One region of the Enterobacter sp. R4-368 genome, then DNA from elsewhere that is predicted to be linked to it. Evidence: predicted binding sites of a transcription regulator. Region 1 holds the regulator's gene; each other region holds the start of a gene.
The links. Region 1 encodes LexA, which represses DNA repair genes until DNA is damaged. Its sites were predicted from a motif close to TNCTGTATGTACATACAGNA; they were not measured.
Positions count from the first base shown of each region.

Region 2: the regulator LexA is predicted to act here: its motif matches at 3,601-3,620, upstream of uvrB (excinuclease ABC subunit UvrB).
Region 3: the regulator LexA is predicted to act here: its motif matches at 2,298-2,317, upstream of rmuC (DNA recombination protein RmuC).

Region 1 is NC_021500.1:3,346,876-3,352,326, reverse strand. It holds gene H650_RS15765 (CsbD family protein) at 24-233, opposite strand; gene dinF (MATE family efflux transporter DinF) at 411-1,745, opposite strand; gene lexA (transcriptional repressor LexA) at 1,827-2,444, opposite strand; gene H650_RS15750 (diacylglycerol kinase) at 2,553-2,921, opposite strand; gene plsB (glycerol-3-phosphate 1-O-acyltransferase PlsB) at 3,052-5,451, shown strand, end outside.
Region 2 is NC_021500.1:4,569,330-4,574,780, forward strand. It holds gene bioF (8-amino-7-oxononanoate synthase) at 1-829, shown strand, start outside; gene bioC (malonyl-ACP O-methyltransferase BioC) at 816-1,565, shown strand; gene bioD (dethiobiotin synthase) at 1,558-2,280, shown strand; gene H650_RS21350 (ABC transporter ATP-binding protein) at 2,222-2,944, opposite strand; gene H650_RS25800 (hypothetical protein) at 2,907-3,284, opposite strand; gene uvrB (excinuclease ABC subunit UvrB) at 3,697-5,451, shown strand, end outside.
Region 3 is NC_021500.1:3,228,636-3,234,086, reverse strand. It holds gene ubiE (bifunctional demethylmenaquinone methyltransferase/2-methoxy-6-polyprenyl-1,4-benzoquinol methylase UbiE) at 1-735, opposite strand, end outside; gene rmuC (DNA recombination protein RmuC) at 802-2,259, opposite strand; gene udp (uridine phosphorylase) at 2,395-3,156, opposite strand; gene H650_RS15235 (dienelactone hydrolase family protein) at 3,416-4,222, shown strand; gene H650_RS15230 (ABC transporter ATP-binding protein) at 4,255-5,283, opposite strand; gene H650_RS15225 (ABC transporter permease) at 5,271-5,451, opposite strand, start outside.

The sequences.
Region 1 (5,451 bases):
ACACATTTGAGGGGATGTGCTGGCTACCAACGGTAATCATTACGCGTTTCCCAGTCCGTCACTTCTTTTTCCGCCTGATCTTTTGCGTAACCGTAACGTTCCTGGATTTTACCCACCAACTGATCACGTTTACCTTCAATGATAGTCATATCATCGTCGGTGAGTTTGCCCCATTTCTCTTTCACTGTGCCTTTAAACTGTTTCCAGTTACCGCCGACTTCGTCTTTATTCATCATGGACTCCTTATCGTTCGGTTAAAATGACGTTCTCACCGTGCTGAACGTACTGATTATTGTAGTCAGGGATTCGGCATTATGAATTTTATTCGGAATCTTTAACCATTTAACAAGATAAAAGTAGCGTAAACGAGACGAGAAAATCGGAGCGTTACCTTAGAAAATAAAGCGCTATCAGGAAGGAGCGCTGGCAGCAAACCAACTGTTGTTACGCCAGTGACGACGCCATATTAGCGCCAGCGTCAGCCCACGCAGAGCAAGGAATACAGCAAGTGACAGCCACAAACCGTGATTGCCCAAAACAGGCACGGTGAGTAGCGTAGCGGCAAACCCCGCCGCCGCCACTGCCATACTGTTACGCATTTCGGCCGCGCGCGTGGCACCGACAAACATACCGTCCAGCAGATAACACCACACCCCCACCAACGGTAAGATAACCTGCCAAATCAGATAATGTCCGGCAAGCTGTTGCAGCGCGGGTAACGATGTTAACAGCCCGATAATTTGCTGACCCGCCACTGCATACACAACGGCAAAGAACAGCGCCACCAGACCGGCCTGCCGGCAGGCAGCCCGCCAGATATGCATCAATTGACTGCCGTCTCTGGCACCGTAAGCCTGCCCGGAGTGCGCCTCAACCGCATACGCGAAACCATCCAGCGCATAGGCGGTAAAGGTTAAAAACATCATCAGCACCGCATTTGCCGCCACCGTCTCATCCCCGAGCCGGGCACCAAACACCGTTATCGAACCAAAGCAGAGTTGCAGCAGCAGCGAACGCAACATGATATCGCGGTTCAGCGCCAGCAAGCGCCGTACGCCACCGCGCCATGCATTTTTCAGCGTCAGCAATGAAATGCCGCGCATTACCAGTACGTGTCGCACCATCCATAAACCAATAGCGAAGGTGGCGTATTCTGCAATGACCGTGGCAAGTGCCGCACCTTGCACATTCATATGCAGCCCCATGACCAGCCACACATCGAGCACGATGTTGAGCAGATTCCCCACCACCAGCAATATCACCGGTGCACGCGCATACTGCACGCCGAGCAACCAACCGAGCAACACCAGATTGCCCAGCGAAGCAGGCGCACTCAACCAGCGAATATCCAGGAACCGTCGCGCCTGTTCCAGTACCGCCTCGCTACCGCCAGTGATATGCAGCGCCAGGTCGATAAGCGGCGTGCGCAACAGGGTAATCAACACGCCGGCCCCTAGCGCCAGCAGCAAAGGCTGGACTAACGCACGCGCCAGCGCGGGCGCATTTTTCGCGCCGAACGCCTGAGCTGTCAGGCCGGTGGTGCTCATGCGCAAAAAGAGCAGCAGCATAAAGAGAAAACTGGTCGCCGTTGCACCAATCGCCACACCACCCAGGTAAACCGGGCTGTCCAGATGCCCCACTACCGCCGTATCCACCAGCCCCAGTAATGGGACAGTGATATTCGAGAAGATCATCGGCAGCGCAAGCCGCCAGAGCGCTTTGTCAGATGCGGTTAGCAGTGGCATGGTTTGAATGTGAAATTTAATGAGGGAAAAGAGGAGATCGCTGCGGAACCTGAACCCGCCCCGCAGCAAAGCGAATGTGCGTTACAACCACGCGCCATTACGAATAACACCGACCGCCAGCCCTTCGATGGTGAAGTTTTGATCGCGAAGATCGACAACGATCGGGGAAAACTCGCTGTTTTCCGGCAACAGTTCGACGGTGTTACCCTGCTTTTTTAAACGCTTGACGGTCACTTCGTCTTCAATGCGCGCTACAACGACCTGGCCGTTACGCACATCCTGCGTTTTATGCACCGCCAGCAGATCGCCATCCATAATGCCAATGTCACGCATCGACATACCGCTAACGCGCAGCAGGAAATCCGCATGAGGTTTAAAGAGACTCGGATCGACCTGGTAATGGCCTTCGATATGCTGCTGAGCCAGCAGCGGCTCACCCGCAGCGACGCGACCAATCAGCGGTAAGCCGATATCGTCCTCTTCTTCTTCAAGCAGCAGACGAAGGCCGCGTGATGCGCCAGATACGATTTCGATAACCCCTTTGCGCGCCAGCGCTTTGAGGTGTTCTTCCGCCGCATTTGGGGAACGGAACCCCAATTGCTGTGCGATTTCCGCACGCGTTGGTGGCATACCGGTTTGAGTGATGCGATCGCGAATAAGATCGAACACCTCTTGCTGCCTGGCCGTTAATGCTTTCATCCCGCCCCCTGGGTGTATATACAGTTATGCTGTGAGTATATACAGCTAAAGGCGATTTTGGAACCAAATTTAAGCAAAAAACCAGGGCGTTATCGAATTCTGGAAGCGTTATCGAAAATGTGACCACAGTAATGCGATCCAAGTAAACAGCGCCAGCAGGATGGACATCAGCACCGCCGCCGACCCCATATCCTTCGCCCGCCCGGAAAGTTCATGGAATTCCGAACCAATTCTGTCTACCACGGCTTCGATAGCGCTGTTCAGAATTTCGACAATCATTACCAGCGTCACAGAACCAATCAGCAGTACGCGCGTCATTGTGTCAATATCGAGCCAGCAAGCGATTATAATTGCCAGGATAACCGCAACGGACTCCTGACGAAATGCCGCTTCATTAATCCAGGCGGCGCGAACGCCTTTCCAGGAGTATCCAGCGGCTTTAATGATCCGGGTGAAACCGGTGGTATTATTAGCCATTTAAAAGAACCTTTTTATTAAATTGGCGTCAATGTCTCAGCAAGCGCGCAGCGGTACAACAGAAATTATGTGCGCTTTCTGATATTCTTGCGGCGCAATGGCACTATTAACCAGAGGCTTTACATCCTTTATGTCCGGCTGGCCACGAATTTACTACAAATTACTGAATTTACCATTAAGCGTGCTGGTAAAAAGTAAATCGATCCCCGCAGAACCTGCACAGGAACTGGGTCTCGATACATCACGCCCCATCATGTACGTGCTGCCTTATAACTCAAAGGCAGATTTACTGACTTTACGCGCGCAGTGTCTGGCGCATGAGTTGCCCGATCCGCTGGAACCGCTGGAAATCGACGGCGCGTTGCTGCCGCGTTTCGTGTTTATCCACGGTGGGCCGCGCGTGTTCACTTATTACGCGCCAAAAGAAGAGTCGATCAAGCTGTTCCACGACTACCTGGATCTACACCGCAGCCATCCCGATTTGGACGTGCAAATGGTGCCGGTATCGGTGATGTTTGGCCGTTCGCCCGGACGTGAAAAAGGCGAAATTAATCCGCCGCTGCGCATGCTGAACGGCATCCAGAAATTCTTTGCTGTTTCCTGGCTTGGCCGCGACAGCTTTGTGCGTTTTTCACCGCCGGTTTCGCTGCGCCGTATGGCGACGGAGCACGGCACCGATAAAATTATCGCGCAAAAACTGGCGCGCGTGGCGCGTATGCACTTTGCCCGCCAGCGTCTGGCCGCAGTAGGCCCACGTCTGCCGGCGCGTCAGGATTTGTTTAACAAATTGCTCTCTTCTAAAGCGATTGCCCGCGCGGTCGAAGATGAAGCGCGCAGCAAAAAAATCTCCCATGATAAAGCGCAGCAAAACGCCATCGCGCTGATGGAAGAGATCGCCGCGAACTTCTCCTACGAGATGATCCGCTTGACCGACCGCATTCTGGGTTTTACCTGGAACCGTCTCTATCAGGGCATCAATGTGCATAATGCAGAGCGCGTACGCCAGCTGGCGCACGACGGTCACGAAATTGTCTATGTGCCCTGCCATCGTAGCCATATGGACTACCTGCTGCTCTCCTATGTGCTCTATCACCAGGGGCTGGTGCCGCCGCATATCGCTGCCGGTATCAACCTGAATTTCTGGCCCGCCGGGCCGATTTTCCGCCGCCTGGGCGCTTTCTTCATTCGCCGCACCTTTAAAGGCAACAAGCTCTATTCCACCGTGTTCCGCGAATATCTGGGTGAGCTGTTCAGCCGCGGTTATTCGGTAGAGTACTTCGTTGAGGGCGGGCGTTCGCGCACCGGACGTTTGCTGGATCCGAAAACTGGTACGCTGTCGATGACCATTCAGGCGATGCTGCGCGGCGGTACGCGCCCCATCACGCTGGTGCCGATTTACATCGGGTATGAACACGTGATGGAAGTGGGCACTTACGCCAAAGAGCTGCGTGGCGCGACAAAAGAGAAAGAGAGCCTGTTGCAGATGCTGCGTGGTTTAAGCAAGCTGCGTAACCTCGGTCAGGGCTATGTGAACTTCGGCGAACCCATTCCGCTGATGAACTACCTGAACCACCATGTTCCGGAGTGGCGCGAAGCCATCGATCCCATTGAATCCATCCGTCCGGCGTGGTTAACACCAACGGTGAACACCATTGCCGCTGATCTGATGGTGCGCATCAACAACGCTGGTGCGGCTAACGCCATGAACCTGTGCTGTACGGCGCTGCTGGCTTCCCGCCAGCGTTCGCTGACCCGCGAGCAACTGACCGAGCAGTTAAGCTGCTATCTTGAGCTGATGCGCAACGTGCCTTATTCGCCGGATTCGACCACCCCGTCGGCCAGCGCCAGCGAGCTTATCGACCACGCGCTGCAGATGAACAAGTTCGAAGTCGAAAAAGACACCATCGGCGATATCATCATTCTGCCGCGTGAGCAGGCGGTGTTGATGACGTACTACCGCAACAACATTGCGCATATGCTGATGCTGCCGTCGCTGCTGGCGGCGATTGTCACCCAGCATCGCGCTATCTCCCGTAGCGAGATCCTGCGCCACGTCGAGTTACTCTACCCGATGCTGAAAGCCGAGCTGTTCCTGCGCTGGGAAAAAGCGGAGCTGGCGCAAGTGCTGGAGAACCTGACGCAAGAGCTGCTGCGCCAGGGCTTGTTGACGGTGAAAGACGATCGTCTGAGCATCAATCCGGCGCACTCCCGCACCTTGCAACTGCTGGCGGCAGGCGCGCGAGAAACCTTACAGCGTTATGCCATCACTTTCTGGCTGCTGAGCGCCAACCCGGCGATGAACCGCAGTACGCTGGAAAAAGAGAGCCGTACGCTGGCGCAGCGCCTGTCGGTGCTGCACGGTATCAACGCACCGGAGTTCTTCGATAAAGCGGTGTTCAGTACGCTGGTGCTGACGCTACGCGATGAAGGTTATATCAGCGATACCGGCGATGCGGATCCGGCGCGTACCTTAAACGTGTACCAGATGCTGGCGGATTTGATAACGTCGGATGTGCGTCTGACGATTGAG
Region 2 (5,451 bases), 1.2 Mb from region 1:
TGCCGCTAATCAGGCGGTCATTGCTGCGCTGACGGGCAAAGAGGACAGGATTGTCGCTGACAAATTAAGCCACGCATCACTGCTGGAAGCCGCCAGCCACAGCCCGGCGCAGCTGCGGCGTTTCGCGCATAACGATATCGGGCAACTGACCACGCTGCTGGCAAAACCGCTTGCCGGGCAGCAACTGGTGGTGACCGAGGGCGTCTTCAGCATGGATGGCGACAGCGCACCGCTGGTGGCGGTTGCTGATGCCACGCGGGAAGCGCGGGCCTGGTTGATGGTGGATGATGCCCACGGCATTGGCGTGGTGGGCGAGCAGGGGCGCGGCAGTTGTCACCTGCAGGGCATCAAGCCGCACGTGCTGGTGGTGACCTTCGGCAAAGGCTTTGGCGTCAGTGGTGCGGCGGTGTTGTGCAGTGACACGGTGGCGGATTACCTGCTGCAATTTGCCCGCCACCTGATTTACAGCACCTCGATGCCCCCCGCACAGGCGGTGGCGCTTGGCGCGGCATTGCAGGTTATTCGTAGCGACGAGGGGAATGCGCGGCGTGAAAAACTGGCGGCGCTAATTGCCCATTTTCGTCACAGTGTGGCACATGAATCCGTCACGATGACGGATTCCACCAGCGCAATCCAGCCACTGATTGTGGGTGAAAATCGCCGCGCATTGCGGCTGGCTGAACGCTTGCGTCAGCGCGGCTGTTGGGTGACAGCGATTCGCCCGCCCACCGTACCGCCGGGTACGGCGCGGTTACGCCTGACGCTGACAGCAGAGCACCAGTTCGATGATATCGACCGTTTGCTGGAGGCTTTGCATGACGGTGAATAAACAGGCGGTCGCCGCTGCTTTTGGCCGCGCGGCGCACAGTTACACTCAGCACGACGAATTGCAGCGCCGGAGCGCCGCTCTGCTGTTATCTAAGTTGGGCGCTGTCACGCCTGCTCAGGTGCTGGACGCCGGTTGTGGACCCGGCGCAATGAGCCGCTACTGGCGCGGGCAGGGCGGTGAGGTAACGGCGTTGGATCTCTCGGCGAATATGCTCGATGAGGCGCGCCGTCAGCACAGCGCGCAGCGCTATGTCAGAGGCGATATTGAAGCCATGCCGCTGGCGGATGCGCAATTTTCACTGGTCTGGAGCAACCTGGCGGTGCAGTGGTGTGATGATTTGCGCCAGGCTGTCGGGGAGTTGTATCGCGTGACTCAACCCGGCGGTTGTGTTGCTTTTACGACACTGGTCGCGGCATCACTGCCGGAGCTGAACCAGGCGTGGCGCGCGATTGACGACCATCCGCACGCCAACCGTTTTTTAACCTTGCCAGCCATCGGGCAGGCTTTGCGTGGCTGGCGGCTGCGCAGTGGCGTCGAGACGATAACCTTGCACTTTGACGATGCCACTGCGGCGCTGCGTTCGCTAAAAGGTATTGGCGCAACACATTTACACGCGGGCAGGCAGCAGGGGCTGACACGCGGCAAACTACAACGCTTGCAGCTGGCCTGGCCGCAACAGCAGGGCAAATGCCCGCTGACTTACCATCTTTTTTGGGGAGTGATCGCCCGTGATTGAACGCTATTTTGTGACCGGTACGGATACGGAAGTCGGGAAAACTGTCGCCAGCTGCGCGCTTTTGCAGGCGGCAAATCTGCGTGGTTTACGCAGCGCGGGTTATAAACCGGTGGCTTCCGGGAGTGAGATGACCGCAGACGGGTTACGCAACAGCGATGCGCTGGCGCTGCAACACCACAGCAGCCTGCCGATGGCGTATAAGACCGTCAATCCGTATACCTTCGCAGAACCCACATCACCGCATATTGTGAGTGCCGATGTGGGTGAACCCATTGATGCGCAGGTGATGTCCGCCGGGCTGCGCGCGCTGGAAACACAGGCGGAGTGGCTATTGGTGGAAGGGGCGGGAGGCTGGTTTACGCCGCTTTCAGAGACGCTCACTTTCGCCGACTGGGTGGTGCAGGAGCAGTTGCCGGTGATTCTGGTCGTTGGCGTAAAACTTGGCTGTATCAACCATGCCATGTTAACCGCACAAGCGGTGCGTCAGGCGGGGTTACGGCTGGCGGGCTGGATTGCTAACGATGTGGTGCAGCCGGGTAGGCGACACCCGGAGTATCTGGCAACGCTTCGGCGCGTGATGCAGGCTCCGCTGATTGGCGAAATTCCCTGGTTTGCCCACGCACCGGAAAAAGAAAAAACGGGTCATTATCTTGATCTCAGTGTCCTGACTCCGGTGTCATCCACTTTGAGAGCAGTGGATCATCAAGCAGTTTAACGTCGCCCTGCGCGACATTGCGCCCGCGGTGCAGCAGGCAGAAACGGTCGGCGACCCGGCGAATAAATGATAAGTGCTGTTCAGCCAGCAAAATGGTCATGCCAAACTCCTGGTTGAGCCGCACGATCAAATTGCCCAGTTTATGAATAAAAGCCTGCCCAAGACCGCGCGTTGGCTCATCCAGGATCAACAGCCGTGGGTGCGTAACCAGCGCCCGCGCCATCGCCAGTTGTTGCTGGTTATCTTCTGACAACTCCGCGCCACGTACCTGGCGAAGCTCATACAGTTCAGGGAACAAATCGTAAATATCCCGCCGCACTGCGCTGCCCGGTTCACTGCCGGCGCGCATCGCGACATGCAGATTTTCCTCAATGGTGAGTTGCGAAAAAATCCGCCTGTCCTGCGGCACATAGCTGATGCCGATGGCGCTGCGGTGTTCGGCTTGCAAAGAGAGCAAGTCGCGCGGCGGTGCGCCCGCTTCCTGCCAAATCATGCTGCCGCTTTCAATGGGTAAATAGCCGGTGATGCAATTCACCAGTGTCGTCTTGCCCATGCCTGGCAACCCAATAACTGATGTGCAGACCCCGGGGGATAAATCGAGGTCGACATTCCACAATGTATGCTGATTACCGTAATACTGGTTTACTGCCCGTAAGCTCAACATTGTCCGCTCCTTGTTTCGGCTCTGATGACTTTGATGATTCTGCAAAAGGCTTGCCAGAACATAAAAAAGGCTTTTTTTTCGGATGCCGCTGAGAAAAGTGGCTTTTAAAACGTGAGGAGGGAAGAAGCCAGGTAAAAATTCTGCACTTTGCCAGTGCTTGCAGTGTTGAGTTGTGGTGCAGCAATGGCTGGATCTGTGAGAACGATCTCATGCGGATCCTGCGTTTCGTTTGCCGATAATTATCAAAAAGAAAAGATAAAAAATTTTTAGCGGCGCCCGCCTGGGACAAAATGGGATTTGGCGGGAAGGCGAGGTATCCGGCCTGGCGGCAGTTATCCACTATTCCTGTGGATAACCTTGTGTATTAGAGTTAGAAAACATGCGGCAAGCGAGAGAGGACGCGGGTTGCGCCTGAATTGGTGTTAAACACGTCTTTTTAAGATTATTTTTAATAATCAAAAGGTTATATAAAAGCAATGCCTGTAAGAAAAGTGTCACCCGCTGCCACAAAACTTTCAAAGGCTCGCTTGACAAATGTTAAAAGAGGAAAAATTTTGGGGATAACCTGAAAGGGTTAGTGTTTTATCTTGTCCGCGCTGAAATTTGAGGGGAGAAGCGGTGCCCTAACGGGGAGTAGTACAGATTGCCTGTTTCGCTACTGTTTTTTCATCCAGTGTTATTTATTGGCAAAAGTGAACAGGGTGAGTAAAATGTGTTACCTGCCCGCTCATTCCTTCATCAGGTAGCCGTTCATGAGTAAACCGTTCAAACTGAATTCCGCTTTTCGTCCTTCCGGCGATCAGCCTGAAGCTATCCGCCGCCTCAAGGAAGGTCTGGAAGACGGCCTGGCGCACCAGACGCTGCTCGGGGTGACGGGTTCAGGGAAGACATTCACCGTCGCCAATGTGATTGCCGATCTCCAGCGCCCGACAATGGTGTTGGCACCGAACAAAACGCTGGCCGCGCAGCTGTATGGTGAAATGAAAGAGTTCTTCCCGGAGAACGCGGTCGAGTATTTCGTCTCTTACTACGACTACTACCAGCCGGAAGCGTATGTGCCAAGTTCTGACACTTTTATCGAAAAAGATGCCTCGGTGAACGAGCATATCGAGCAGATGCGTCTGTCAGCGACGAAGGCGCTGCTGGAGCGTCGCGATGTGATTGTGGTGGCCTCTGTTTCCGCCATCTACGGTCTGGGCGATCCGGATCTCTACCTGAAAATGATGCTGCATCTGACTAAGGGCATGATCATCGATCAACGCGCGATCCTGCGTCGTCTGGCGGAGCTGCAATATACCCGCAACGATCAGGCGTTCCAGCGCGGCACTTTCCGCGTGCGCGGCGAAGTTATCGATGTCTTCCCGGCGGAATCTGACGATCTGGCGCTGCGTATCGAATTATTCGATGAAGAAGTTGAGCGCCTGTCGCTGTTCGATCCGCTGACCGGCCATATTGAGTCGGGCATCCAGCGCTTCACCATCTACCCAAAAACGCACTATGTGACGCCGCGCGAGCGGATCGTGCAGGCGATGGAGGAGATCAAAGTTGAACTGGCGGAACGTCGTAAGACGCTGCTGGAAAACAATAAACTGCTGGAAGAGCAGCGGCTCAGCCAGCGTACGCAGTTCGATCTGGAGATGATGAACGAGTTGGGCTACTGCTCGGGGATTGAAAACTACTCGCGCTATCTTTCCGGGCGCGGGCCGGGCGAGCCGCCGCCGACGCTGTTCGACTACCTGCCAGCCGATGGTCTGCTGGTAATCGATGAATCCCACGTGACCATTCCGCAGATCGGCGGGATGTATCGCGGCGACCGCGCGCGTAAAGAGACGCTGGTGGAGTACGGTTTCCGCCTGCCGTCGGCGCTGGATAACCGACCGTTAAAATTTGAAGAGTTTGAAGCGCTGGCACCGCAGTCAATTTATGTTTCGGCGACGCCGGGCAATTACGAGCTGGAGAAATCGGGCAGCGAAGTGATTGATCAGGTGGTGCGCCCGACGGGGCTGCTCGATCCGGTAATTGAAGTGCGTCCGGTGGCGACTCAGGTGGACGATTTGCTCTCTGAAATTCGCCAGCGCGCCGCGATTAACGAACGTGTTCTGGTGACGACGCTGACCAAACGCATGGCGGAAGATCTCACCGAATATCTGGAAGAGCATGGCGAGCGGGTGCGTTATCTGCACTCGGATATCGACACCGTTGAACGTATGGAGATTATCCGCGATTTGCGCCTTGGCGAGTTCGATGTGCTGGTCGGCATCAACTTGCTGCGTGAGGGGCTGGATATGCCGGAAGTCTCGCTGGTGGCGATTCTGGATGCCGACAAAGAGGGCTTCCTGCGTTCTGAGCGCTCACTTATCCAGACGATTGGCCGTGCCGCACGTAACATCAACGGTAAAGCGATTCTGTATGGCGACAAGATCACACCGTCGATGGCGAAAGCGATTGGCGAAACCGAGCGTCGTCGTGAGAAACAGCAGCGCTATAACGAAGAACACGGTATTACG
Region 3 (5,451 bases), 120 kb from region 1:
CAGAGCAACGATACCGGCCGTCATGTTGTAGTAATCGACGTTTTCGAAACCGGCGTCCTGCATCATCGCTTTCAGGGTGTCCTGATCGGGGTGCATACGGATGGATTCAGCAAGATAGCGATAGCTTTCCGCGTCGTTTGCTACCAGTTGACCAATACGCGGCAGGACGTGGAAAGAGTAAGCGTCATAGGCTTTGCTCAGCGGTTCAATAATTGGCTTGGAAAATTCGAGCACCAGCAGGCGACCGCCCGGTTTCAAAACGCGGAACATGGAGCGCAGCGCTTTCTCTTTTTCCGTCACGTTACGCAGACCAAACGAGATGGTGATGCAGTCGAAAGTATTGTCCGGGAACGGCAAGGCTTCAGCATTTGCCTGCACATACTCTACGTTACCGATCACACCGAGGTTGCGCAGTTTCTCGCGCCCCATTTTCAGCATCGAGTCGTTAATATCTGCCAGCACAACCTGGCCGGTTTCACCCACCAGGCGGGAGAACTTCGCCGTCAGATCGCCCGTACCACCGGCCAGATCGAGAACTTTCTGCCCGCGACGCACGCCGCTGCAATCAATGGTAAAGCGCTTCCATAAACGGTGAATGCCCATCGACATCAGATCGTTCATGACGTCATATTTTGAAGCGACCGAATGGAAGACATGCGCCACCATGTCGGCTTTGTTTTCTTTGGCGACGGTCTGAAAACCAAAGTGTGTTGTCTCTTTTGAATCTTCCGCCATCTTAGTGCCTGCTATTCAAGAAATTGTTTGTGAAGTGTATCAGATTGGAGGCGATTGCCCTACGATTCAACCACCCGAAGAAGCCTTCGATTCGGGCTCCTCGTCCGCGGCCATGCTCTCTAATGCATTGTCTTCAAAGCAATCGAGGGAATCGTTTTGCCCGGAACGCAAACGAAACTCTTCGTCCTGATCCTGTGCTTGCGCCGCCAATTCCGGATTAATCTCGCGTTTGATTTCGACACCGAGCCCGCGAAACGCCTCGGCCTGGGCCAGCAGATTGCCGCGCCCGGAACTCAGTTTTTTCATCGCCTGACGGTAATTGTCCTGCGCTTTATCCAGACTCTGGCCAATGGATGACATATCGTCAACGAACAGGCGCATTTTGTCATACAGGCGGCTCGCCCGCTCCGCGATCTGCTGCGCATTGCGGCTTTGGTGTTCATACCGCCACAGGTTGGCGATGGTGCGTAGCGCCACCAGCAGTGTCGTCGGGCTGACCAGCATAATGTTATTTTTCAGCGCTTCGGTGATCAGTTCGGGCTGCCTGTCCAGCGCAATCAAAAAGGCCGGCTCCACCGGGATAAACATCAACACATAATCCAGGCTGCGCAACCCCGGCAGTTGCTGATAATCCTTACGACCAAGCAGACGAATATGGTTGCGTACCGAGGCGATATGTTCCTGTAACGCGCCTTCGCGCGTAAAGTCGTCGTCGGCATTGAAGTAACGTTCATAGGCGACCAGCGTCATTTTGGCGTCGATTACCACGTCTTTGCCCTGCGGCAGACGCACGATCACATCCGGCTGCATTCGCGCGCGATGGTCATTTTCAATACTGACCTGGGTTTCGTATTCATAACCTTCACGCAGACCAGAGGCTTCCAGCACGCGGGTCAGCACCACTTCCCCCCAGTTACCCTGGGTTTTGTTATCGCCTTTCAGCGCGCGCGTCAGGTTAATCGCTTCCTGCGCCATCTGGGCATTGAGCTGTTGCAGGTTGCGAATTTCATGCGCCAGCGTATGCCGTTCACGCGCTTCCTGACCAAAACTCTCCTGCACCTGGCGACGAAAGCCATCAAGCTGCTCGCGCAGCGGCGTTAGCAGACCGTTCAGACTTTGTCGGTTTTGTTCATCGACGCGGCGATTGCTCTGCTCAAAGATGCGGTTAGCGAGATTTTCGAACTGCTCGCTCAAGCGCTGCTCGCTGCTGTGCATCTGGCGCAGCTTCTCTTCGGCATGTAACTGGGTAGCTTCCAGTCGGGTCGTCACTTCGCGCAAATCAGCTTCCAGCGAGCTATTGATATGTTGCAGGCTGCGCAGCTCGTTATTGAGCAGCTCGCACTCTTCGCGCCAGTGTTCGTTTTGGGTTATCTGCTGCCGGGCGGCGCTCAGTTCGCTAAAGACATCTCGCTGCTCCGCGAGCAGATCCGCCTGCTGTTGCGCCCCGCGCCAGCTTGCTGCCAGCCAGCCGACCAGTAAACCCGCCAGCGCAACGGCTGCCATGACGATGATTGAAGTGTCCACCACGTCCCCTTAGTGATAACGCATATAGCGGAGGATTGTGCTGTATAAACGTCCAGTTTGGAAGGGGTTTTCCTGCGAAGCAGTACGCAAAAAGAAAAGGCCGAACGCGTCGGCCTTAGCAAACGGGGAGGTGAATTACAGAAGACGACGCGCCGCTTCCACCACGATTTTCACCGCGTGACTTTCGGTCTGCTTCATGGTTTCCGCATTCGGGATCTCTTGCTGGGTGCGGTTTACAATCACACCGGCAACCATACCGGCACGCAGCCCCTGGCTCGCGCACATGGTCAGCAGCGTGGCGGATTCCATTTCATAGTTCATTACGCCCATGGATTGCCACTCTTCCATGGAACCTTTAAAGCGGCTCACCACGCGGCCAGAGAAGGTGTCGTAACGCTCCTGGCCTGGGTAGAAGGTGTCAGAAGAGGCAGTCACGCCGATATGTTTCGTTGCGCCAATCGCATCCGCTGCGGCAACCAGCGCGGTAGTGCACTCAAAATCCGCCACCGCCGGGTACTCCATCGGCGCAAAGTGCAGGCTCGCGCCATCAAGGCGCACGGACGCGGTGGTGATCAGCACGTCGCCAACATTGATGTGCGGCTGAATCGCACCGGTGGTGCCCACACGCAGGAAAGTGCGGATGCCAAGCTGCGCCAGTTCTTCTACGGCGATAGAGGTTGACGGGCCGCCGATGCCGGTGGAACAAACGATAACCGGTTTGCCATCCAGCTCTGCGCGCCAGCTGGTGAATTCGCGGTGGGATGCCAGTTTGACCGGCTTATCCATCAGCGCGGCGATCTTTTCCACACGCTCCGGATCGCCAGGGACGATGGCCAGCGTAGCCCCTTGTAAATCGTTTTTGGTGAGGCCGAGATGAAAAACATCAGACTTGGACATAACAGACTCCTCTGTGGTCGGTTTTATCAGTAGAGGCAAAAAGATACTTTACAGAAGGCACGGACATAATTTCGTGACTGATATCACCATGAATTAAACTGATTGCAGTTCATTTCCATAAATTAGTGACTTACATCACACTAACATGACACATCCCACAACTCAGCAGCAAAGATAGTCTACGGCACGGTGATTTGCGCGCGCGGCAGGCCTTCCCGTCTATAGTTATTGAAGCGCTAAAAAAGGTATGGAGAATGCCATGACAACCAACAACACACCAGGCTTTGCACCTGCGGCTTCACCCCTTGCTTCAACCGTTGTTCATACGTCGGAAGACGCCTTAATCGCAGGCGAAACGTCTATTCCGACACAGGGCGAAAATATGCCCGCTTTTCATGCCCGGCCGAAAAATGCAGAAGGTCCCTTGCCGATTGTCATTGTGGTACAGGAAATTTTCGGCGTGCATGAACATATTCGCGATCTGTGCCGCCGTCTGGCGCTGGAGGGCTATCTCGCCATCGCGCCGGAGCTCTACTTCCGTCAGGGCGATCCGAATGATTTTGCCGATATTCAAACCCTGCTGAGCGGCCTGGTAAGCAAAGTACCGGACGCGCAAGTGCTTGCCGATTTGGATCACGTCGCCAGCTGGGCGGCGCGTAACGGCGGGAACGCTCACCAACTCTTAGTGACCGGTTTTTGCTGGGGCGGGCGTATCGCCTGGCTGTATGCCGCGCACAATCCGCAGTTGAAAGCCGCCGTCGCCTGGTATGGCAAGCTGGTGGGGGAAAAATCACTTAATTCTCCGCGCCATCCGGTGGATATTGCCACTGAACTTACCGCGCCAGTGCTCGGTTTATATGGCGCGCAGGATACCGGCATTCCGCTGGAGAGCGTGGAAACCATGCGCCAGGCGCTGAGAGCCGCGAACGCCAAAGCGGAAATCATCGTCTACCCCGAAGCGGGCCACGCGTTTAATGCGGACTATCGTCCGAGCTATCACGCAGAATCCGCCGCTGATGGCTGGCAGCGGATGCTGGCATGGTTTGCGCAGTACAGTAAAAAGTGACGGTGTGCGCCGGAGTAAATGCCCGGCGCACCTCATGCTGTTTCGAGACGCCAGCCCTGGGTCAAACGTACCGCCACGATCTGTTTGCATTGCAGCGGTGCATGATGAAAGGCACTCAGCGTTTGCCCATCGCGCAGGCGTAAATCAAGCAAATAGCGCTCGCCCTGATAAATGCAGCTTTGTACCTCAGCGCTCAGACCCTCACTCGCTACCTGCACATGCTCGGGGCGAACCAGCACCGGCTGGTGAAGATCCGCGCCAGTATGCGCCAGCCCAGCATGCATTTGCGCGCCATCCAGTTGCTGTACCCCGGCGGGCGTCGCCAGCATCAGCACACTCCCCTTACCAATAAAACGCGCCACCCAGCCATTCTGCGGCTGCTGATACAGCGCCTGCGGTGCGCCCCACTGCATCAGTTCGCCCTGGTGCATCACCGCGATATGGCTGGCGAGCGCCATCGCTTCCGCCTGATCATGGGTGACATAGACAAACGTTGCACCAGTGCGGCGATGAAAATCACGGAAAGTCTGTTCCATGGTGGCACGCAGATGGCGATCGAGGTTTGCCAGCGGTTCATCAAGCAACACCACTTGTGGCTCCGCGACCAGGCAGCGCGCCAGCGCCACGCGTTGACGCTGACCACCGCTTAACTCTTGCGGCGAACGTGCGGCGTAAGCACCCAGTTCAACCACCTCCAGCGCGTCCATCACCTGCTTGTGACGCGCAGCGCCGTGCACATTGCGCAGCTTTAGCGGGTAGCCCACGTTCCCGGCAACCGTCATATGCGGCCACAGCGCATAAGACTGAAAGACCATCCCCATATCGCGCTGCTCCGGCGGAGTGTGCAGCGTTTTATCTGCCAGCAGACGATCGCCCAGCCATAAGCGCCCTTCGCTCAAGGTCTCAAGCCCCGCAAGAATACGCAGCGTGGTGGTTTTGCCGCAGCCACTTGGCCCCAACAGGGCGGTAAACGCCCCCTGCGGAATGGTCAGATTGATATCCCGCACCACGGTCTGGCCGGCAAATGCTTTGCTTAGATGTTCCAGTCTCAGCTCTGCCAAGGGATCACTCCTTTCGGTAAATAGCGGCCAAGCGCGCTGAGCAACAGCATCACCAGCGCCACCAGAATGACAACCAGCACGGAAAGCGCCGATGCCAGCACCTTATCGCCGCTCTCATCAAGGTTAAAAATCACCACGCCCAGCGTCTCTTTCCCGGCGCTCCACAGC